DNA from 3 places in the Sporolactobacillus sp. KGMB 08714 genome. Region 3 is predicted to be linked to each of the others. Evidence: riboswitches for the same ligand, from Rfam matches in the RefSeq annotation. Region 3 holds a riboswitch; each other region holds the start of a gene.
The links. A riboswitch is a leader RNA that binds a small molecule or an ion and turns the genes downstream of it on or off. The one in region 3 is predicted to bind lysine.
Positions count from the first base shown of each region.

Region 1: it holds a riboswitch for lysine, as region 3 does, so the genes downstream of both, Q6A92_RS11175 (amino acid permease) here and Q6A92_RS17775 (aspartate kinase) in region 3, are expected to answer to the same signal.
Region 2: it holds a riboswitch for lysine, as region 3 does, so the genes downstream of both, lysA (diaminopimelate decarboxylase) here and Q6A92_RS17775 (aspartate kinase) in region 3, are expected to answer to the same signal.

Region 1 covers NZ_JAUUBW010000023.1:79,893-87,780, reverse strand. Annotated here, with positions in the region: gene Q6A92_RS11190 (aminotransferase class I/II-fold pyridoxal phosphate-dependent enzyme) at 1-53, shown strand, start outside; gene Q6A92_RS11185 (DUF1516 family protein) at 394-723, opposite strand; gene Q6A92_RS11180 (hypothetical protein) at 1,325-1,633, opposite strand; gene Q6A92_RS11175 (amino acid permease) at 1,948-3,435, opposite strand; lysine riboswitch at 3,760-3,940, opposite strand; gene recQ (DNA helicase RecQ) at 4,024-5,829, opposite strand; gene Q6A92_RS11165 (Hsp20/alpha crystallin family protein) at 6,211-6,675, shown strand; gene Q6A92_RS11160 (aminotransferase A) at 7,462-7,888, opposite strand, start outside.
Region 2 covers NZ_JAUUBW010000022.1:46,545-54,432, reverse strand. Annotated here, with positions in the region: gene spoVAC (stage V sporulation protein AC) at 42-491, shown strand; gene spoVAD (stage V sporulation protein AD) at 508-1,527, shown strand; gene spoVAE (stage V sporulation protein AE) at 1,524-1,874, shown strand; gene Q6A92_RS10820 (spore germination protein) at 1,903-3,393, shown strand; lysine riboswitch at 3,456-3,625, shown strand; gene lysA (diaminopimelate decarboxylase) at 3,760-5,088, shown strand; gene Q6A92_RS10810 (GNAT family N-acetyltransferase) at 5,236-5,610, shown strand; gene Q6A92_RS10805 (segregation/condensation protein A) at 5,843-6,631, shown strand; gene scpB (SMC-Scp complex subunit ScpB) at 6,600-7,196, shown strand; gene Q6A92_RS10795 (D-alanyl-D-alanine carboxypeptidase family protein) at 7,411-7,888, shown strand, end outside.
Region 3 covers NZ_JAUUBW010000056.1:83,074-90,961, reverse strand. Annotated here, with positions in the region: gene Q6A92_RS17790 (endonuclease MutS2) at 1-571, shown strand, start outside; gene trxA (thioredoxin) at 680-997, shown strand; gene uvrC (excinuclease ABC subunit UvrC) at 1,202-2,983, shown strand; lysine riboswitch at 3,044-3,220, shown strand; gene Q6A92_RS17775 (aspartate kinase) at 3,400-4,632, shown strand; gene Q6A92_RS17770 (YslB family protein) at 4,719-5,243, opposite strand; gene Q6A92_RS17765 (succinate dehydrogenase cytochrome b558 subunit) at 5,439-6,047, shown strand; gene sdhA (succinate dehydrogenase flavoprotein subunit) at 6,084-7,835, shown strand; gene sdhB (succinate dehydrogenase iron-sulfur subunit) at 7,848-7,888, shown strand, end outside.

The sequences.
Region 1 (7,888 bases), on a different contig from region 3:
AAGCCGCAAAAAGGATTCAGGCTTCCGGCATCCTGCAGGCAACGAACGTATAACAAAACAATGTCTGCCGGCCGATCAGGCTGTTCCGATTTGATCCGTAAAAAGGGGCCGATTCCAAAAACCTTGTAAAATTCAAGATCCGAGTTTATTAAACAATTTCTTTCCGGATCTTTCGTGGAAGCCTCCCTCCTGTCAAAAAGTCCTCCGTTTCTTCTTCAAAAGGCTGTCGACCGATGGCAGGACGAAGCCAATTAAGGACTTTCGCGGACTCTTACAAATAATCGGCAAAAATTTTAAGACTCCGGAACAAAAATCGACAGGTTCAGATGAGCCTGTCGATTTCTTATTTTCGGGCGGCCCTTTGACACGCCACTTCATGGCCGCAGCCATTATTTAGAATACTCCATAACCGATCAGCAGAATTACGATTAAAATAACGATGATCAGAAGCCACATAAAGAAAGTGGGTTCTTTTCTTTTGCGCCTGGCGAGCGTCATTTCCATTATGCCGATCAGGATCAGCGCAAGAATACCCTTTAAAATAAACAGCCATGGGAAGCCCTTCAACGCAAGCATCCACACGCCGGTCACGATCATCACAAGATAGGCCAGCCTCAGGCCGATTTTCCATCCGCGCTGCCGATAGAACGCGAAACCGAGAATAAACAGCAACACCATGATCCCCCACATGCCGCTATGTGTTTGTACTAAAAAGTGGAACAATGACAGCCCCTCCCGTTGTTTTTCCGTTAAAAAACGGACCGCTCTTTTCTATTTCACTGTCCAGTTTATCACGGAAAGCGCCCGGACTCACAATCCGCGACCTGAAGGTTTCTGCAGACCTAAATAAATCCGCCGGTCGATGTGCGGCCAGAAGCGGGGGAGTGCTCCTATCCGAAAAACGATGAGCCGTTATAAGCAATGCTTCATTGGCTGCCGGAACAAAGCCTGCCGCTACCGAGCGGACCGCCGCAATACCCGGTGCCGAAGTCGGGTGCACCCGCTGAGGACGATAAAATCGAACGGCGCATCGTCAGCTGTTTATTATAAATTTATATAGTCCCATCCAGGTCGGCAAACAGCATCCCAAAGTGCCAAGCGGCCGTTCAGGATGATCTCCGTTGCTGTTGAAAGGAGGAAATGCTTGGTGATATATATCTTATAATTTCAATTATTCGCACTTATTAATTCTTTAGCTGTCACAGTCGACTTTCCGCATTTTTCTGACGATGACTGGTGCTATTCTGCAACCTCAATCCGGGTTCTATTTGGATATCAACCGGATTCAGGGTGAGTCCGGCGTCATTTGGGCACGACCGATAAATCAGGTACATTGACCGATAATATTGCCGCGATGACCGATAAAACCGGTATATCGACCGATAAAGCAAGCACGGCGACCGATTAAACCGCTACATTGACCGATAAAGCGAGCACGGCGACCGATAAAATCGCTGCGTTGACCGATAGCACGGGAGCCGATCGTTAAATCCACTGTGCCGACCGATAAACTGGATCCGATGACCGATAAAACCGGTATATCGACCGATAAAGCGAGTACGGCGACCGATAAAATCGCTGCGTTGACCGATAAGCCTGGTGTGTCGACCGATAATCGATGACCCGGATACAACGGCCGACAAACCCTCCTGAAACAGGGCCGTTTAACATTTTGGTGCGAATTTTCGGATTTCGGTATGACTATCGTTGATTTTAGCATTTACCGACGCTTTTCGGCACGATTCATACGAATGTACAATGGACGGAAGAAAAATATCGGGCACTTCCGCAATTTAGCACCCGGCCGCGTGTGATATCGTCCTTCAGAAAGAGCATATCGTCCCTCGTTGCTGTCCGGAAGAATACAGATCCCTTCCAGAAGAGCGGATGACGCATTCACGCTGCGATCGGCGCTTCCATAAGTCGGCCGTATTTCGTCCCATCCGTTTATTCGGCATAGTGTTTCTGCGAGATATCGCACTTTTCAAGGGGAATCAATTTCGCCTTCATCTTCCATTTGGCAATCAGCCAGACGGCCAGAAAGACGGGAATGCCGACGTAGGAAGCAATCAGGTTGCCCCAGTCGATCCTTCCGCCCGAAAAGGCGTTCATGCTTTGACCGATGACGACGATCATGCAGACGGCAAAGGCAAACAGGGGGCCGAATGGAAACCACTTCGCACGATAAGGCAGATTTTCAAGTTTTCCTCCCTGAGCGGAATAGGCCCGGCGAAAGCGCCAATGACTGACGGCAATGCCGAGCCAGGCAATGAATCCGCACATGCCCGAAGCACTGAGCAGCCAGTTATAGACGATACCGTCGCCAAAACCCGATGCCAGAAAAGCGAGAAAGCCGAATGCCGCCGTTATGATCAGCGACCAGAGCGGAATACCGTTTTTCGTGACAAAGCCGAGAAGCCTGGGTGCCTTGCCCTTTCTTGCAAGCGCATAAAGAATCCGCGTCGAAGCATACAGCCCGGAGTTGCCGGCCGAAAGCACCGCAGTTAAAATCACGGCATTCATGACAGAAGCCGCGACCGCAAGACCGGCCTTCTGAAACACCAGTGTAAACGGACTGACCATGATCGTGTCAGTAATCGACAAATTGTGATTGGTGTAAGGTATGATCATGCCGATGATAAAAATAGCCAGGATGTAGAACAGCAGGATCCGCCAAAATATTGTTTTCATGGCCTTCGGTACATTTTTCTCCGGATGCGTGCTTTCGCCGGCGCTGACGCCAAGCAGCTCCGTGCCCTGGAATGAATAGCCGGCCGCCAGAAAAACGCCGAACGTCGCCAGAAAGCCTCCGTGGAAGGGGGCGTCGCCGATCGTAAAATTTCGGAAACCGGGCACGCCGCCGCCGATAATCCCGACAATCATCAGAAGGCCGAGAACGATAAAGATAATGACCGTCGCAATTTTAATAAAAGCAAACCAATATTCCGATTCGCCGTACCCTTTTACAGACAGGGCATTCAGTAAAAAAATAATCAGCAAAAACAGGCCGCTCCAGAGTATCGACGGGCTGTCCGGGAACCAGAATTTCATGATCAGCGTTGCCGCGGACAGTTCGCTGGCGATGGTGATGGCCCAGTTATACCAGTAGTTCCAGCCGAGCGCAAAGCCGAATGACGGGTCAACGAATCGCGCTGCATAGGTGCTGAACGAACCGCTCGTCGGCATAAAGGCGGCGAGTTCGCCGAGGCTTGTCATCAGAAAATAGACCATGATGCCGATGATGCCGTAAGCAAGCAGGGCCCCGCCCGGTCCCGCCTGATAGATCGAGTTCCCGCTTGCCAGAAACAGCCCCGTGCCAATCGCTCCGCCGAGCGCAATCATCGTCAGATGGCGTGATTTCAGACCGCGCTTTAATGTTCTGGGCTTTTTTGTCGCTTCTTCATACTGCATGCTTCTTCCAATCTTCTGCTGCATCTTTCTTTTTCTCCCCTTTTTCTGTTCGTTCTCTCGGGAGACAGATGAAGAAAATAAAAACCGCCGGAAGCGCATCGTGCTTACGACGGACGAAATGTATCATACATGGGAGGATCGTTAAAAAAGGCGGAACATACCGGCGGCGCCTGTCCGACTCGCGTCATTCACGGACCCGCGCGGATACGGCTGCCGATCCCGGAAAGAATTTCTCACAACCTTACCGGTATCTATGCGATACTTTTTCAACTGACACTCAAAACGTGTGACTTTCCGAGCGGCGGCATGTTTCCATACAGCCTTCTCTTACTCTCTCCATCCATGTCTTCCGTCGATAGCACATCACATGTGTTTTCATGTGACAGTCCCGCCCCTCTTCGGATGCGGGCCCAGCACGCCCGTTAAGGCAACGGGCGCACTTCGGCGATGTTTCCTTTCACGCACAGTCAAGCGGCTTCCTTATGCCTTCCATACGCTAGTCTTAAACACCGCAACCTCTACCTCCTCTGGTCCATGCGAGGAGATCGGCCTTAAATACCAACAGTCATTGTACCCTTTATAGAACCCTTTTGCAATCGTCAATTCTTGTCTTCATTCGTTCGGAGAAACGGATGCCTTCATGCTGCCCCGCTCCGCTTCATACTGTGCTATCGTTTTCATGAATACGCGTCCGTATTTTTCCAGTTTTTGCTGTCCGACCCCTTTTATCATCAGGAATTCCCGGTCTTCCGCAGGCAGCTTCGCGCTCATTTCGCGGAGCGATTGATCAGAAAAGATAATATAGGGCGGCACGTACTCTTTCTGTGCGAGCTGCTTCCGCACGTTTTTCAACCGTTCAAACAGTTCATTATGAACTTCAAGCTGCACGGCCCGCACCGCACCCTTTTTCAGCACGTGTGTCTCTCCTTTTAGCACCGGCAGCGACCGGGCAGTCAGTGCCAGAGTCGGATAGGCGCCGCCCTGCTGGGCCAAATACTGCTCGGCGGTCAGAAAATCGATAAATTCGCCGATTCGCCGCTGTGTCAAATCTTTCATAATACCGTAAGTCGGCAGGGTATTCAGTTTATATTGAATGATTTTCTGATCGGCCGCCCCGGCAAGCACCTTAGTCACCATCGTTTTCCCGTAACGCTCGCGCAGCCGTTTAACACAGGAAAGCACTTTCTGTGCCGCCGTCGTGACATCCGTTTTTTCGCGGGTATCGAGACAGTTGCCGCAGTGACGGCACGGCTCGGAATTCTGTTCTCCGAAATAGCGGAGAATATAAGCCTGCAGGCAGGACTCCGTGTGGCAGTATCCGACCATCTGTTCAAGCTTATGATATTCCTCATTTTTCAGCGCATCGTCCATTTCCGATTGTTCGATAAAAAATTTCTGAAGCCGGATATCCTGCGGCGAAAAAAGCAGGATGCAGTCGCTTTTTTCACCGTCGCGCCCCGCTCTGCCCGCCTCCTGATAATAAGCCTCAATATTGCGGGGCATATTGTAATGAATCACATAGCGGACATTCGACTTGTTAATACCCATGCCGAAAGCGTTCGTCGCCACCAGCACCGATAAATCGTCATAGAGAAAATGCTCCTGGCCGGCCGCACGTTCTGCCTCGGAGAGACCCGCATGATATTTTCCGGCCGCGAATCCGTCTGTTGTCAGTCTGTCGCAGAGCCGATCCACTTCTTTGCGCGTCGCGGCATAAATAATGCCCGGCTGATCGCGATTCTTTTTTAGATAATCCCGCAAAAAAGCATCCGGATTCTGGCCGCGGATCACTTGAAAATTAAGGTTGTCGCGGGCAAATCCGGTGATGACGACGTGGGTCTGCGGAATATGGAGCAGCCGGCAGATATCGGCCGTAACACGCGGAGTGGCCGTTGCCGTCAGAGCGGCGACGGCAGGCTTGCGCGGGAAGCGGGCAATCATATCCGCAATCAGGCGGTAGCTCGGCCGAAAATCATGGCCCCACTGCGAGATACAATGGGCCTCGTCAACGGCGACAAGCGAGACGTTCATCTTCTCAAGTGCCTGCTGGAAAGCCGGAACCTCCAGACGTTCCGGAGCCACATACACCAGCCTGTAACGGCCGGCGGCTGCCTGGTTCAGCCGCCTTTTGCCGTCGCCGAAAGAAAGCGAGCTGTTAATAAACGTCGCCGCAATCCCTGCATTCTCCAGAGCATCGACTTGATCCTTCATCAGCGAGATCAGCGGGGAAATCACCAGCGTCGTCCCCGGGAGAAGCAGGGACGGTATCTGATAACAGAGCGATTTCCCGCCTCCCGTCGGCATGATGCCGACCGTATCTTTGCCGGACAGCAGAGACGAAATAATCTCACCCTGGCCCTTGCGCAATTCATCATAACCGAAATATTGTTTCAATACTTTGTGGACAGCGTCCTGCATCAATGAAACCACCTTTTTCCGGCCTTTGCATGCCGCGAAAATACTAGTTTCATTTTATCACAGGATCCGCCCAATCCGGCCAAGTTTCGTTTTTCTGCCTGAACGTAAAATGTCCGGCACCGGCCGATTTCAGGCGCCTCTTCTGGCCGTCGACGGGATGCAGCGGCCGCCGCTGCCATTCAGAATCGACCGACTTTGAGCGATTCTATCGATCTTTTCACGATCGGCCGCCGCGCCTGATCGTGAAAAGGCTCAACAAACCGGACCGTTGTTTCCCAAAAATCAGAAGCCCGGCGGAAGCGTCCGCTATCCGTCCGAACCATTCATATAATTTCTCATATGCTGAAGTAGATTGGTTTTATGAAGGGAGAATTGATAATTATGGATCAGAAAGATCATCAGGATCCCCGATTGCCGATAAGACGAAATCTGATGGATGAGATCGATACCTTTTTTCAGCAGGATCCTTTTCGCGGTATTTTAAAATCGATTGACGACTTTTTTGAAAAGCATTCGTTTTTCGCCGGATTCTCCGTCCGCCAATACGAATCCGGGGATGAATGGATTGTCGAAGCCGAACTTCCCGGTGTGAAACAGGAAAACATTCATATTGAACTGTTGGGAGACCGGATCCGGATTGCGATAGAAAACGATGTCTCAATGGAAACGAAGAACGAAGAAAAAAACATCCAGACACACGAAAGACGGTTTGAGCGGGCTGAACGTCTGATCGTCCTTCCGTATACCATTGACCGGTCGCGCACCCGTGCCTCATTTTCAAACGGAATATTGAAAATTCACGGGCCGAAACATCCGAAAGCCATCGACACACTGGCGATCGAGTGAGAAAAGAAGGGCGCCGCATCAGCCGATTTTTCGACGATGAGACGTCCCTTTTTATTCTTTCTATTGCGCACCCTTTGAACAATCAAAGATTGGAGTGCCTGCCTAATCCATGACAGCGTCAGGATAGCCTTTTCTTTTTTCCTCTTGCCATCAGGCCGGCAGACTGTGTCCCAAGGTATCGATAACAAACCGGCCCTTCAGGATGGGCGTTCCATCACTGTTGAAATGTCCGTTAAAATTTCTTTCTTCCGTTCCGATTATTTGCACTTACTAGGCCGTTATGGGTGATTTCCCATGTTGATATTTTGCTGTTTACCAACGATATGCCGGCAGTTACGGGTGATGCTTTGCAACTTACCGGTGCTTTTCCAATGCCTGCGGACAATTTTCGGCATGATTCACATGAATAGACGGCAGACGGAAGAAAAGTGTCGGACATTTTCGGCATTTAACACCCGTCCGCGAATGATATCACCTGTCAGAGAAGCATTATCGCCGTTCACATCGTCTTTCAGAAGACAATACCCGTTCTCCGGAAGAGCACACGATGGCCCGCATCTGCATCTGGAGGGATGTTCAGCCCGACAAAATGTCTCGCGCTGATTCAGCCGGTTCAGTTGAGCCGGCAAAACTGAGTACCCGGCAACACAGAAAAATGGTAAAGTCGCTTTGATCCTGGAATGCCTTATTTTTTCAGCGGTGTCATTTCCGGCGCTCTGCCTCATTTAATCAAAGTCCGACATAAACAGCGATGCGGGTACAGCCGGTTATTTCTTTTTCTCCCTATCAGCTTAATGATCCGTTCAGGCCGCCGACAAACCTTTCAAGCCGGTCGAGCCCTTCCTTGAGGACTTCCGGTGAATAGGCGTAGGACAGGCGCAGATAGCCTTCGCCGTATGAAGAAAAGGCACTGCCGGGCACTGCCGCCAGCCGCTCCTTTTCAAGCAGATGCAGCGCGAAATCTTCAGACGTCATGCTGAATTTTTTAATCGACGGGAACACATAAAATGCACCCGACGGACGGACCGCCTCGATGCCCATCTTTTCAAGCCGGCCGAGCACGTAATCGAGCCGCTGCCTATAAGCTTTTCTCATCGGCGCCGCGTCGTCCTTCCCAGCAGTCAGCGCTTCGATCGCCGCATACTGGGTAATGCTGGTGATGCAGGAAATTCCGTATTGATGGACCTTAATCAGCTGTTCGGCAATCGGCCGG
Region 2 (7,888 bases), on a different contig from region 3:
ATCCGGCAGATAATAAAATTTCAGAAGGGAGCTTGATCACGATGCTAAATGACCCGAAAAATTACAGCAAGAATATTAAACCCTTTCAACCGAGAGTTCCGTATTTCATGAACTGCCTGAAAGCCTTTTTCGTCGGGGGCCTGATTTGTCTCGCCGGCCAGTGTATCCAGACCGGCTATATCTACTTTTTTCATTTTACAAAACAATCGGCAGGCGATCCGACCGCCGCAACACTGATTCTTATTTCGGCATTAATGACCGGATTCGGCTTCTATGATAAAATTGCCCGATTTGCCGGAGCGGGTTCAATCGTTCCGGTTACCGGATTTGCCAATTCGATAACCAGTGCGGCTCTGGAACACAAAAATGAAGGGATCGTCCTCGGCATCGCAACCAATTTATTTTCGCTGGCCGGGGCCGTGATCGTCTTCGGAGTCGTTTCTGCAGCCGTCCTCGGCATCATCCGTCTATTTATTGAGCAGATTTTCTAGAGAGGAGGAAACGCCAGTGAGCAAGCTGAGAAAACAAACATGGCGGTTTGATCACCCGATTTTTCTTGCCGCAACCGGAACAACGGTCGGACCGCTCGAGTCGCGCGGTCCGCTTTCGGGAAATTTTGACAAAGCCTATGAATCGCTGAACTGCGGAGAAAAGGATTGGATCGAAGCAGAGAAAACTTTGATGCGGCGGGCGATCTCTTACTGTCTTGCCAAAGCGGGAAAAATAGAAGGGGACATGGATTTGTTTCTGGCAGGAGATCTTATGGACCAGACGGTGACTTCCAATTTTATTGCACGGGAAAACCGGGTTCCTTTTTTCGGCATGTTCGGAGCCTGCTCAACGTCAATGGAAACGCTGGCGGCCGGGGCACAGCTGGTCGACAGCGGGTTTGCGGACAATGTCCTCTGCGCGGTCAGCAGTCATAATGCGACGGCCGAGCGCCAATTCCGAAATCCGACAGAATACGGAGGGCCTTCCAATTTAACCCAAACGTTCACGGTGACCGGAGCGGGTGCGACAATCGTGACAAAAGAACCGGGTAAAGTCCGGGTGAGCGAGGCGACAATCGGCAGAGTCATTGACTGGGGAATCGGGGATCCGAACAATCTGGGGTCGGCCATGGCCCCTGCAGCCGCGGACACCATCTGGGCTCATTTTCAGGACACAGGCCGGGTGCCCGAAGATTACGATCTGATTGTGACGGGCGACCTTTCAAGTGTCGGCGTTCCGATCCTGAGGGAACTGCTGATTGAAAAGGGACTGGATATTACGGATGTACATCAGGATTGCGGACTGATGATCTACAGCCCGGACCAGCCTGTCGGTGCGGGAGGAAGCGGATGCGCCTGTTCCGCAGTGGTGACCTACGGTTATTTGTACAAAAGACTGGCCGAAGGCTCCCTGAAGCGGGTTTTGGTCGTGGCTACGGGAGCGCTTCTCAATAATGCAACGGCGAAACAGAAAGATACCATTCCGTGCATTGCCCACGGGGTTGTTCTTGAAACGGCAAAGGTGGGAGCAGAATGATTTTTCTCTATGCTTTTCTTATCGGTGGTGCTATATGCGTAATCGGGCAGCTGCTTTTAGACGTTTTCAAGCTCACACCCGTTCATGTTGTTGTCTCATTTGTCGTTCTCGGTGCGGTGCTCGACGCATTCGGTCTCTACGATAAACTGATTGAATTTGCCGGGGCCGGGGCGACGGTTCCGATCACCAGTTTCGGCCATTCTCTCCTGCACGGTGCGATGTCGGAGGGGCATAAACACGGTTATCTCGGAATTGCAATCGGAATTTTTAAGCTGACCTCTTCCGGTATCACTTCGGCTATTTTGTTCGGATTTCTTATCGCACTTTTCTTCAAACCGAGAGGATAGGCGAAAAGTCAAAGGGGAGTCAGAGGCTATGCAAAAGCAGGATGAAAAGACACCGATCAGTGCCGATATCAGCGAAAATTCCCAAACAATGTATCGGATCTTTGATTTCGGTCCGGCCAATTTTGACATGGGCGAGCGCAGCATTAAGATACTCGGGCGGGAAAGCAAGATTTATTATACGAACAGTCTGATGGATACGAGCATTTTAGTCGTTATGATGCGCGAGTTTATGCGCCTCTCCAACCGTAATGAGCACGTTTCCGATGTTTTTCAGGAAATTAAGCAGCATCTTGTTCACGAACAGGTCGAGGAGATACAGACGATCGATGACGCGGTCGACCGGCTGCTCACCGGACGGATGATCGTATTGGTTGACGGCGAGACGAGCGGTTTCAGCATCGATCTGCGCCATTATCCCGGACGCCAGCCGGAAGAACCTGAGGTCGAGAAAGTCGTCCGCGGATCAAAAGACGGATTTACAGAAAATATTATTGAAAATTCCGGCCTGATCCGCCGCCGGATTCGCGATCCGCGCTTTCGCAGCGACTTAATCCAGGTCGGTTTGCGGTCGAAAACCGATGTGAGCCTGTGCTATTTAAAGGATGTGGCCAACCCGGGCCTGATTAAAACAATAAAAAAAGAACTTCAGTCTATCAAAATCGACGGAATTCCGATGGCGGACAACGCTGTGGAGGAATTTATTCTTAAACAGGGATGGAATCCGTTTCCGCTCGCACGCTACACCGGACGTCCGGATGTAGCGGCCGCACACATCCTGGAGGGCCACATCGTTATGATTACGGACACTTCTCCCAGTGCCATGATTCTGCCGACCACATTGTTTCATCATATACAGCATGCCGAAGAATACCGGCAGGTCACCATATCGGGCGCATTTGAACGGTGGGTGCGTTTTATTGCTATATTCGGCTCTATTTTTCTCGTGCCTCTCTGGCTTTTGCTCGTGCAGGATCATTTGCTCCCGTCACAGCTGAGTTTCATCGGACCGGACAAAAAAGACTTTCATATTCCGCTGGTCGTTCAAATCCTGATTGCGGAGGTCGGTATCGAAACCTTGCGGATGGCTGCGATCCATGTGCCGACGCCGCTCTCGACGGCACTCGGCCTGATTGCCGCCGTCCTGATCGGACAGATTGCCATCGAAGCAGGCGTCTTCGTACCGGAAGTGATTCTCTATACTTCCGTTTCCGCGGTCGGCGGATTCGCGACGCCGAGCTATGATCTGCAGCTGGCCAATAAAATTATCCGGATCCTGCTGATCCTGACGGTCGCTTTTTTTCATGTACCCGGTTTCATGATTGTAATCACTTTAACCATCATCTATCTTTCGCATGTGAAAAATCTGAATACACCCTATCTATGGCCGTTTATCCCCTTTAACCCGACCGGCCTCTACAATATACTGATGCGCCGGGCGATGCCGACATCTGTGCTCCGCCCCAGTATTGTCCGTCCGCTTGATAAATATCGGCAGCCGCCGAAAAGCAAACCGAATTAAAACTTGTCTTTATCTCCCGATCATGGTACACTGACACTAAATTTCACACACGATCATCCTTTCAATAGATATGAGGAGCAAGGCAAATGAGTACGGAATGGGAGCCCGGGAAGCAGACATCATTCCGGAAAGATCAACTTGCCGGAACGTCTTTTTTCCCAGGAGCAGGCTGCCGGGCTGCCGTCGGTCTCACTGCCGATAAATGATGAAGCGGTGGAGCACTTTTCGGGCGAACAGATACGACAGGGCCTGTATACACTTCGCTATACAGGTCTTATTTGTGCTATCGCCCCGGGCATCCTCTGAATCGACGAAGCGATGAAACGGAAATCGGGCGAATGTGTATCGGCATGACGGAGGGAGGAGATTTCTTTGCACGGGACACAAACGATTGGGAAAAACGGTCATCTTTATATCGGCGGATCGGATGCCGTACGGCTTGCGGAAAAGTTCGGAACGCCGCTTTATGTTTATGATACGGCACTGATAAAACAGAAAATCAGGCTGTTTCAGGAGGCCTTTTCCAGACACAGCGCCCTGAACTGGCAGATTGCCTATGCCAGCAAGGCTTTTTCAACGCTCGCGATGATTCAGCTCGCGGGTGATTTCGGCCTTTCGCTCGATGTCGTTTCAGGCGGCGAACTCTATACCGCTCTGAAAGCGGGATTCCCGCCGGAACGTATCCACTTTCACGGCAATAACAAATCGGCGGATGAGCTGGCCCGGGCCCTGGATGCCAAAATAGGCACGGTCATCGTTGATAATTTTTCGGAATTGAGCATGCTTGAGCAGATGTGTGCCGCAAGAGGACAGAAAATAGAGATTCTGCTCAGGATCACACCGGGGGTTGAAGCACATACACATGAATTTATTATGACCGGGCATGACGATACCAAGTTCGGATTTAATCTGGACAACGGAATGGCCGAAAGGGCCGTCTTCCTGGCTCTCCATTCTGAGCATCTTATTCTGAAGGGCCTCCATTGTCATATCGGTTCACAGATTTTCGAGACGGAGGGATTTATCAGAGCCATCCGGGCACTCTTCAGCCATATGAACGAGTGGGAACACCACATGCATTTTCGCATGAAGGTACTGAATGTCGGCGGCGGATTCGGAATCAAGTACACCAGCAAGGACCATCCGCTTCCGATCGGCCGCTTCATTGACGTGATTGCCGACACGATTGAGGATGAGTGTGCACGCCATTCCCTCCGTATACCCGAGGTCTGGATTGAGCCGGGCCGCTCGATCGTCGGCGAAGCAGGAACGACACTTTACACGCTCGGTTCGTCAAAAACTATTCCGGGTATCCGGGAATTCATCTCCATCGACGGAGGAATGACCGATAATATCCGTCCGGCTCTGTATCAGGCAAATTATGAAGCCATCTGTGCGAACCGTGCCGATGAACCGGCGGAAAAAAAAGTAACGATTGCCGGAAAATGCTGTGAAACCGGCGACGTCCTGATTAAGGATGCTTTTGTTCCCGAATCGTGCAAAATGGGCGATATTCTGGCTGTTTTCTGTACCGGAGCCTACGGATATTCGATGGCCAGCCACTACAACAGGCTGCCGAATCCGGCGGTCGTTTTTGTAGAAGACGGAGAGGCATCCATTGTCGTGCGCAGAGAGACTTATGAGGATCTGATCCGGAACGATGTACCGCTGCGAACCTTCTCGTCGCGCCAATGATTCCATCTTCAGGCGGCGTGAAACCGGCTCCCCGATTCTATAGATGCACTTTTCACCGCTTTTGGTTATAATATAGAGCGTGATCTATTTTAGAAGAAGGTTCACGTGCGCAAAATTCATTATCTCGTGGTAATGAGGGGTCAAAAAATGCTGATTCGTTACAAAAAGAGTTATGAAAAGATAGCAATGGGTTTGCTGTCTTTTGTCCCGTCGGAGAAAGAGATAAAGGCGCTTCTGCAGACGATAAAAAAGTACGAAGAAGACGAAAAATGGCAGTTGTTTTTATGGAAAGACGGGGACGACATCATCGGTGTGATCGGTATCCATTTTAAGGACGACCATGAGGCGGAAATCGAACATATCAGCGTCAACCCGTCGTATCGGGCCCAGGGCATCGGCAAGGCGATTATTCTTGCCCTGGGCGGGGCGCTCGGTGAAAATGTTCAGGTGATGCCGTCGGCCGCAATAAAATCTTATTTTGATAACTGCTTCCGTGAAGAAGAAAAAGAAACCAAGGAGTAAGGGTTTCTTTTTTCATTTCAGCAGGGGGAAGCCATCTGCTCTCTCAGATTGCATGCGGCAGGACTTTACGGAGGGCGGGAAAGTCTCCCCCGGACGGACGGACCGGAATAAAAGAAAGCAGGCCATGTCCGGCGGGCCCTGCGAACCCGGCGGCACTGGCTGGGAGCAGATGCACGGATACATACGCTTAGGCGTTGATATTGCCGTCAGGCATGAATCAGAGGGATGAAGTTTGGAGTACACAGTGAAAATTGATGCTTTCGAGGGGCCTCTTGATTTGCTTCTGCATTTAATCAAGAGACTGGAAATCGATATTTACGATATTCCGGTTGCGGAAATCACCGACCAATATCTGGATTTTATCCATCAGATGCAAAAACTTAATCTGGATGTAGCCAGCGAGTATCTGGTGATGGCTGCAACGCTCGTTGCTATGAAAAGCCGGATGCTGCTTCCGAAACCTGCACTGCCTGATGAAGAAGCGGACGAATCCTACGAGGATCCGGAGGAAAGCCGTGAGGCGCTCATGCAGCAGCTGATCGACTACCGGCGTTATAAGGAAGCGGCCGAGGCACTGAGAACAAACGAGACGGAACGGCTGCAGCTTTTCTCAAAACTTCCAAGCGATCTGAGCTGTTATACAAACCGGGACGCAGCGCCGATTCCCGTATCCGGGCGGGCGACGATTCACGATATGCTGAAGGCCGTTCAGCGGATGATGATCCGCAAAAGGCTGGAAGAGCCCCTTGACACAAAAATTAACCGGCAGCCGCTTCCGATCGGACATCAAATGAACGAAATGCTCAACGCTCTGAAGCGCGCCGGGCGCCCGATCCGTTTCGATTCCTTTTTTCGCCGTCCGGATCGGACCAGCGTGATCGTTACCTTTCTGGCCTTATTGGAACTTATGAAAAAAAATGCAATCTATTGTGTGCAGGAAACAAATTTTGCCGATATTGTGGTCGGGCTTGAAAAAGGAGCTGATCAGTTTGAATCAGGAACAGATGTGTTCAATTATTGAGGGCCTTCTCTATCTGACCGGCGAAGAAGGCCTGACGATGGATCAAATCAAAGGGGTCATTCCGGACTGTTCCGAAAAAGAAATCAGAAACACGGTTGAGAAACTGAAAAAGGACAGGCTGGAAAACAAGGCTTCCGGCCTGATGATCGTCGACCTGCCGGACGGTTACCGGATGACGACGAAGCCTTCTATGGCAGCATACGCTGAAAAATTCACGGCCATTCCCCAAACGGCCCCGCTTTCGCAGGCTGCACTGGAAACGGTTGCGATCATCGCTTACAAGCAGCCCATTTCCCGGGTAGCCGTCGAAGAAGTGCGAGGGGTCAAGTCGGAGAGAGCACTCCATACACTGATGGCAAAGGGCCTGATTAAAGAAGTCGGTCGGGCCGAGGGAACGGGACGGGCGATTCTTTATGGAATCACATCCGTTTTTCTGGATTATTTCGGACTGCACACGATCGACGACCTGCCGCCGCTGTTGAATGAGACGATCCACCCGAACGAGCAGCTTGACGCTTTTGATCTTTTCTACGATAAATATAAAGAAACAATAAAAGATTTATAACGTTCCGCTCCTTTCGAAAACAAATCGGGAGATCGTTTGTTTATGACTGCATCGATCTCCCGCTGCCCGGGCCGTGCGCGGTCAGCCCCGTTCTTTTCCTGCTCCCCTGTCTATTCCCTGTTTCTCAAAACGCGACGAAAAAGATTCACTCATACTCATAATCCGCCTGTCCAAGCATAAGTTTGTATTAACGTCAGGACAGGGGATGGGTGTCATGAGGGTCACGTTAAAAAAAGCGGCCTGCATTTTCTTTTGTACGGCAATCTGTTTTTCTTTTCTTCCCGGACAGGCCCTCGGTGCGGGACCGGGGGTCTCGGCACAGGCAGCCGTATTAATGGATCGTTCATCAGGCCGTATTTTATATGAGAAAAACGGTACGGAAGAACTTCCGATTGCCAGTATAACCAAGGTAATGACCGCCGTCCTGGCCATCGAGTCGGGCAAAATGAACCGAATGGTGACGATAAGCCCCCAGGCCGTCAAAACCGAAGGGTCCTCAATCTATCTTAAGCCAGGGGAAAAAATCAGGCTGGCGGATCTGGTCTACGGTCTGATGCTCCGCTCCGGGAACGATGCTGCAGTAGCCATAGCCGAAGCAGTGGGGCAAAGCGAGGCCGGATTTGTCTTTAGGATGAATGAGAAAGCCCGGCTGCTCGGGATGACGCATACACATTTTACGAATTCGAACGGGC
Region 3 (7,888 bases):
TCATTATCAAAAACAGGGGCAGGTCAAAGAACATCAGCTGATTAATGCCAAGACGAGGCTGTCCCATGCTCTGGATGCCCTGGATCAGCCGGATCGCAAATCTTCTCCCGTTCCCGTGAAAAAGGCGGCAGCCGGTTTTAAACCGGGCGACCGTGTGAAGATCGTCAGCTACGGCCAGGACGGTTACATCGTAGAAAAAATCAACGATCACGAATATCTCGTTCAGGTAGGAATCCTGAAGATGAATGTAGCCGGAACGGATCTTAAGAGCGTGAGGGAAGAGAAAAAAGTGCGTCCCGTGGTCAATGTCCGTACGTCGGGACGGACGGTGAAGCCGGAACTGGATCTGCGCGGCGAGCGCTACGAGGATGCCATGCTTAAAGTCGAGAAATACCTTGATGAAGCCATGCTCGCCGGATATCCCCGCGTTTCGATCATTCACGGAAAAGGGACGGGAGCACTTCGAAAGGGTGTGACGAAGCTGATCGAGAAACATCCGAGGGTTAAAGATTCGCGTCTCGGCAGCCAGGGGGAAGGCGGCAGCGGAGTCACGGTCGTCGAGTTTAAGTAAATGCGGCGGGAAAAATCATCGCGTGAGCTGAATAATGGAATCTCGCCGATGGAGATGCTATACTTTGTCACATAAGAAGTAAGAATGATACAAGGAGGTCATGATTCCATGGCTATCAATCAGGTAAATGACGCAAATTTTGCGGATGAAACATCGAAAGGACTTGTGCTGGCCGATTTTTGGGCGACGTGGTGCGGCCCGTGCAAAATGATGGCTCCGGTTCTTGAAGAAGTCGATTCCGAATTATCGGATAAACTGAAAATCGTCAAGCTTGACGTTGATGAAAATCAGGCGACTGCAAGCAAATTCGGCGTGATGAGCATTCCGACGATGTTTCTCTTTAAAGACGGCGAAATTGCCGATAAGGTTGTCGGCTTTACACCGAAGGAAGCTCTCGTTGACCGTATCAAGCAGCACATCGGCTGATTACTACTGTAAAACGGATCGGGAAGCATCCGCAAGAACCGGAGCAGAAACGCGCAAAGCGTTTTTGACTCCGGTTTTCTGTTTCTCCGCAGTTCCGTGAGAGATGGTTGAATCTTTTGCCCATCTCAGTGATAATAAAAAGATGCAGGTTTTCTATTTTATTCGATACTCTGCTTCACAGTTTTTGTAAAGGATGAAGGAAACATGGCCAGCCGAAAAATTAAAGAGAAACTCAGCCTGCTGCCGAAACAGCCGGGCTGTTACCAAATGAAAAATATGCAGGGGGAAATTATCTACGTCGGAAAAGCCAAAAATCTGTTCAATCGCGTTCACTCCTATTTCAGCGGGTCGCACGATGCCAAGACGCAGCGCCTTGTTGCCGATATTGCCGATTTTGAGTATATCGTCGTATCCTCGGAAATCGAATCCCTGCTGCTCGAAATCAATCTGATTAAGAAATATGAGCCTAAATACAATATCATGCTTAAGGATGATAAAAGTTATCCTTATATCAAACTGACTTCAGAGACGTATCCCCGCCTGATCATTACGCGAAAAGTCAATCGGAAAAGCGGTAAATATTTCGGCCCTTATCCGAATGTCACGGCGGCAAATGAAACCAAGCGGCTGCTTGACCGTCTCTATCCGCTTCGGAAATGCCGGACCCTGCCGAATCGCGTCTGTCTGTATTACCATATCGGTCAGTGCCTTGCGCCATGCGTCAATGATATACCGAAGGAAACGTTTCAGAAAATGACCGAAGAAATCACCCATTTTCTGAACGGCGGCTATCAGGAAGTAAAACTCAGGCTGAAACAGGAAATGATCGACGCGTCAAACCGGCTGAATTTTGAAAAAGCCAAAGAGCTGCGCGATCAGATCCGCAGCATCGAGACTTTGATGGAAGAGCAGAAAGTGATTCTTAACGATCTTGATGACCGGGATATATTCGGCTATGCCTACGACAAAGGATGGATGTGTGTTCAGGTCTTCTTTATGCGCCAGGGAAAATTAATCGAGCGCGATGCGTCGATGTTTCCCTTTTATCAGGAACCGGAAGAGGATTTTCTGACTTTTATCGGCCAATTTTATTCCCGCCGGAATCATATCAAACCCAAAGAAGTGCTGATCCCTAATCAGGTTGACCGGCAGCTTGCCGGACAGATGTTGAAAACCGCCGTCCTTCAGCCGCAGCGCGGGCGGAAAAAAGAGCTTGTGCAGATGGCGGTTAAAAATGCGCAGATTGCTCTTAAAGAAAAATTCGCTTTAATTGAACGCGACGAAAAACGAACGGTCGGCGCCGTCGAACAGCTCGGAAAAGCACTGGACATGCCGGCACCGCACCGGATCGAGACGTTTGACAACTCAAATATTCAGGGAACGGATCCCGTTTCGGCCATGGTTGTTTTTGAGGACGGCCGCCCGAAAAAAAACGATTATCGTAAATACCGCATTAAGACGGTCGAAGGTCCGGATGATTACGCGACAATGAAAGAGGTCGTCCGCCGCCGCTATACGAGGCTGCTTAAAGAGGCTGCTGTTCTGCCGGATCTGATTCTGATCGACGGCGGCAAAGGACAGCTTGCCGCAGCCATTGATGTTCTGGAAAATGAATTCGGCCTTTATATTCCTGTCTGCGGCCTTGTCAAGGATGATAAGCACCGGACTTCGCAGCTGGTCGCGGGCGAGCAGTCGCTGCCTGTTCCTCTTGCCAGAAACAGTCAGGCTTTTTATCTGCTGCAGCGCATTCAGGATGAAGTGCACCGCTTTGCTATTACATTCCACAGGCAGGTCAGGAACAAAGCGATGATCCATTCCGTACTGGACGATATCCCGGGAATCGGCAAACAGCGGAAGCAAGCACTGCTGCGGAAATTCGGCTCTGTAAAGAAAATTCGCGAGGCAAGCAGCGAGAATTTAATGGAAGCCGGCCTGCCGCATAAAATAGCGGAGAACGTTAAAAAATATTTGAGCGATCCTTCTTAAAAGGTGTTGTTTCAAAACATGAATTTTGTTATAATTTCCGTAACTTAATTTTTTCAAATATCTAGTGATAGAGGAGCGGTCTTCATGACTAAACCGCGCGAGAAGGGTGAACTTCACCGACCGCGGCGGAAAGGGGAGCCTGCCGAAGCCGGAAGCGGTTCATCACGCAGCCGGCTGGATCTGCGCTGAATAAGCGCAGAGCTGTCACACTCATGGGTGTGGAGAACTATCTCAGCATGTTGGAAAACGTTCGATTGTTCAGCAGCGGGGATTCTCGCTGTTCTTTTTATCAGCGAAGATGTTCGAAATTTAAGGAAGTACGTGCTCTTTCAAGGGTCCCGCTGTTTCTGTATAGAGGGCGAGAGAGGGGCGGCGGCAGATCTTATGCCGGCCAATAACTAAAGGAGCGAGGAAGAGTGGCTTTAACAGTGATGAAGTTTGGTGGAACATCGGTAGCGACGGTGGAGCGGCTTCAGAAGGTCGCGGACAGGATCATCGACAGGAAGAAGGCCGGCAGTCAGCTGATTGTCGTCGTTTCTGCGATGGGCAAGACAACGGACGAACTGGTGTCGATGGCTGGTGAGATCTCGGACAGGCCGTCAAAACGGGAGATGGACGTCCTCCTGTCGACGGGTGAACAGGTGACGATCGCTCTCCTGGCGATGGTACTGATTGAACGCGGCTGCCCGGCGATTTCTTTTACGGGCTGGCAGGCAGGGATCAGGACAGAGGACGTTCATGAGTGTGCACGGATCGGGTCCATCGATACATCACAGATCCGCCCGCACTTGAAAGAAGGACGGGTTGTCATCGTCGCCGGCTTCCAGGGGGTTACGGAAAAAGGTGAGATCACGACGCTCGGGCGCGGTGGATCGGACACGTCGGCCGTCGCACTGGCTTCGGCTTTCGGTGCCGAAAAATGTGAAATTTACACGGATGTCACTGGTGTCTTTACAACAGATCCGCGTTATGTCGGCAAGGCCAGGAAGCTGAAAGAAATCAGCTATGATGAGATGCTTGAAATGGCTTACCTTGGTGCGGGTGTTCTCCACCCGAGGGCCGTCGAATATGCGAAGAACAGCCATATCGAACTGGTTGTACGCTCATCTTTTACAGATGAAGAAGGCACGGTCATTAAGGAGGAAGTAGCAATGGAGAAGTCAAAGGCCGTCAGAGGACTTGCATTTGAGAAAAACGTAACGAAAGTGACATTGCTTGGCCTTCCGAACAGTGTCGACGCAGTATCGCGGGTGTTTGATGCGCTCGCCAAGCGGCACATCAATATTGATGTGATCGTTCAGAATGTACTTAACGAGGAAAAAACAAGCCTTTCGTTTACAATTGATCGCGATGTACTGAACGAAACGGTTGAAGTGCTGCGCGCTCAGGTGAAAGAACTGGCCTTTCACCAGCTGGTTTTTGAATCCGAACTGGCCAAAGTATCAATTATCGGCTCCGGCATGGCCTCAAATCCCGGGGTGGCTGCCCGGATGTTTCATGCACTGGCTGCCGAAAATATCAAAATCAAGATGATCAGCACTTCTGAAATTAAGGTTTCGACAATCATCGATGAAGACAAGCTTCTGGAAGCACTGGATACGCTTCATGAAACTTTTCACCTTGCGGAGCAGGAATCGATCCGTTTTTGATTCAATTCTGCGCACAGGCCGTAAAAAAAAAGTCCCCGGAGACAATCATAAATCCCGGCGGGCTTCTTTTATTTTTTAAATGCTATTTAAAATGAGCCGAGCGTATCGTTTTTCATTTTTTTTCGGGCAGTCCGCGTCGCCGGCTCTGTGTTTCTGTCAATCGGATCTTTCGCGTCCCATTTAACTGTAAATAAGGCTTTCTTTTCACGGCCTTTCCGTATATCCGTATAGCTCTCCGCCATAAATCCGAGAATCCGCTGCATTTGCTCGGCAATGAAACCGGCCTCCAGAGCAAAAGAAACGGATTCGGGATGATCCTTAATTCTTGATTCAATGAGGGCTGAACGGCAATCAAAAGTAATTTTGCTTTTCCCCTTTTCGAGCATCGTTAATGTTCCCCATCCGGCCTGTGTGAAAAAATCCGCCAGCTGCTCCTCGTTATCCAACGGGTAGTGCCTTGCGATCTTTCGCCCGGACCAATAAAGAATCGATGCGGTTTCTTCCCCGAGCAGTTCGGGTATCAATTCGTTTCTGATCAACTCATAACCGAAAGCCGGAACGCTGGCATCGCCAAAGTGCTCGGGCTGCGGATAGATGTCGCCTCGTGTCATTTCTTCATCTCCTCTCCGACTATTATATCTTTTTTTCCTTCAAATCACTACGGCCATAAAAGACAGCGTTTTCAATTTTTCATTTGACTGTCAAAAAACCGAGGGTTACAATGAATTTGTGACAAAAAAATGTCATTAAAGATTCACAACCGGCCAAATATAAGCGCTAACATTTCTGTCGGAGGGGGAAGCATCATGGCTGAAAATGATTTCGCCTGGCACCGTCTGCATTCTCTGCTGGGGGTTATCCCCGTCGGTCTGTTCCTGATAGTCCACCTGACTGTCAACTTTCAGGCAACCAAGGGATCGGACGCCTTCAATCAAGCGGCGTCTTTTATGGAACATCTTCCATATCTGCTCTTTTTGGAAATCGTTTTAATCTATTTACCGATTTTGTATCACGCAATTTACGGAATTTACATGGCATTTACGGCAAAAAATAATGTCGGAAATTTTGGCTTTTTTAGAAACTGGATGTTTTTGCTGCAGCGGCTGTCCGGTTTGTTTCTGGTTATTTTTCTTGCCTGGCATGTCTGGGAAACAAGAGTTGCCATGGCACTCGGGACGCCATTGAATTATGAAATGATGGCCCATCTTCTCACCAATCCATGGATGATTGCTTTTTATATGATCGGAATCCTGTCAGCTGTTTTTCACTTCTCTAACGGGCTTTGGTCGTTCTGTGTGCACTGGGGCATTCTTGTATCCCCGCACTCGCAAAGAATCGGCACTTATGTGGTCGCCGTCATTTTTGTTCTGCTGGGCTATGTCGGCATCCGGGCCCTATTCGCATTTATCGCTTAAAAAGCAAGTTCAGTAATCTATTAAGGGGTGAGCCTATTGAGTAAAGGAAAAATTATCGTTGTAGGCGGGGGCCTCGGCGGTTTAATGTCCACGGTAAAAGCAGCGGAAGCAGGTGTTGAAGTCGAACTATTTTCAGTAGTTCCGGTTAAGCGGTCGCATTCCGTGTGCGCGCAGGGAGGCATTAACGGTGCCGTCAATACAAAAGGCGAAGGCGATTCAACGTGGCAGCACTTTGACGATACGATTTACGGCGGCGACTTTCTCGCCAATCAGCCGCCGGTCAAGGCGATGTGCGAGGCGGCACCGGGCATCATTCATTTAATGGACCGCATGGGCGTCATGTTCAACCGTACGTCTGAAGGGCTGCTCGATTTTCGGCGCTTCGGCGGGACCGAGTACCACCGGACGGCTTATGCGGGCGCTACGACAGGCCAGCAGCTTCTCTATGCGATGGATGAACAGGTCAGACGGTTTGAAACCGAGGGACTCGTTCATAAACATGAGTATGTCGAATTTCTCTCGGCTGTTCTTGATGAAGATCGGGTGTGCCGGGGAATTGTCGTTCAGAATATGAAATCGATGGAGATCTCGGTGTTCCGAGCGGACGCGGTCATCATGGCGACCGGCGGCCTCGGCATTATCTTCGGCAAGTCAACGAACTCAATGATTAATACCGGATCCGCGGCATCGAGCCTTTATCAGCAGGGCGTCTATTTTGCTAACGGTGAATTTATTCAGATCCATCCGACGGCTATTCCCGGTGAGGACAAGCTGAGGCTGATGAGCGAATCCGCCCGCGGCGAAGGAGGACGGATTTGGACGTATAAAGACGGAAAGCCGTGGTACTTCCTTGAAGAAAAATATCCGCATTACGGAAACCTCGTTCCGCGGGATATTGCAACGCGCGAAATCTTTGATGTTTGTATAAATCAGCACCTGGGGCTTAACGGGGAGAATATGGTTTATCTTGATCTCTCCTTTAAGGACAATCATGAGCTCGATGTCAAACTGGGCGGTATTATTGATATCTATGAGAAATTTGTCGGTGAAGATCCACACAAAGTGCCGATGCGCGTCTTCCCGGCTGTTCACTATTCAATGGGCGGAATGTGGGTCGATTTTAACCAGATGACGAATATCAAGGGCCTGTTCGCCTGCGGCGAATGCGAGTATCAGTATCACGGCGCCAATCGTCTCGGCGCCAATTCACTGCTGTCGGCAATTTACGGCGGCATGGTTGCCGGACCCAATGCTGTCCGTTATGTGGAGAATCTTGATAAACAGAGCGATGATATTTCCTCCAAGCTTTATGATGATGCCCTTAAAAAGGAACAGGAAAAGTTTGAAGGCATCATGGGCCTCGACGGTAAGGAGAACGCTTATGTGCTGCATAAAGAGCTCGGTGAATGGATGACGAAGTATGTGACTGTTGTCCGTGAAAACAAGACGCTGCTCCAGACAGACGAAAAAATTCAGGAATTAATGGAACGCTATAAAAATATCGATATTAATGATACGTCAAAATGGAACAACAGCGGTGCCTCTTTTACCCGCCAGCTTTGGAATATGCTTGAACTCGCCCGCGTCATCACGCTTGGGGCGTATAACCGGAATGAAAGCCGCGGCGCTCATTATAAACCGGAATTTCCCGACAGAAATGATCCGGATTGGCTGAAAACGACTAAGGCAAAATTCAATCCGGCTAAAAACGGCCCCGACTTTGAATACGAAGATGTCGACATTTCGCTGATTAAGCCGCGGAAACGTGACTACACAAAAGCGCATTAAGGGGGAAAGATCATGAGTGAAGTTGAGACAGCAACAAAAACCGTGCGGCTAAT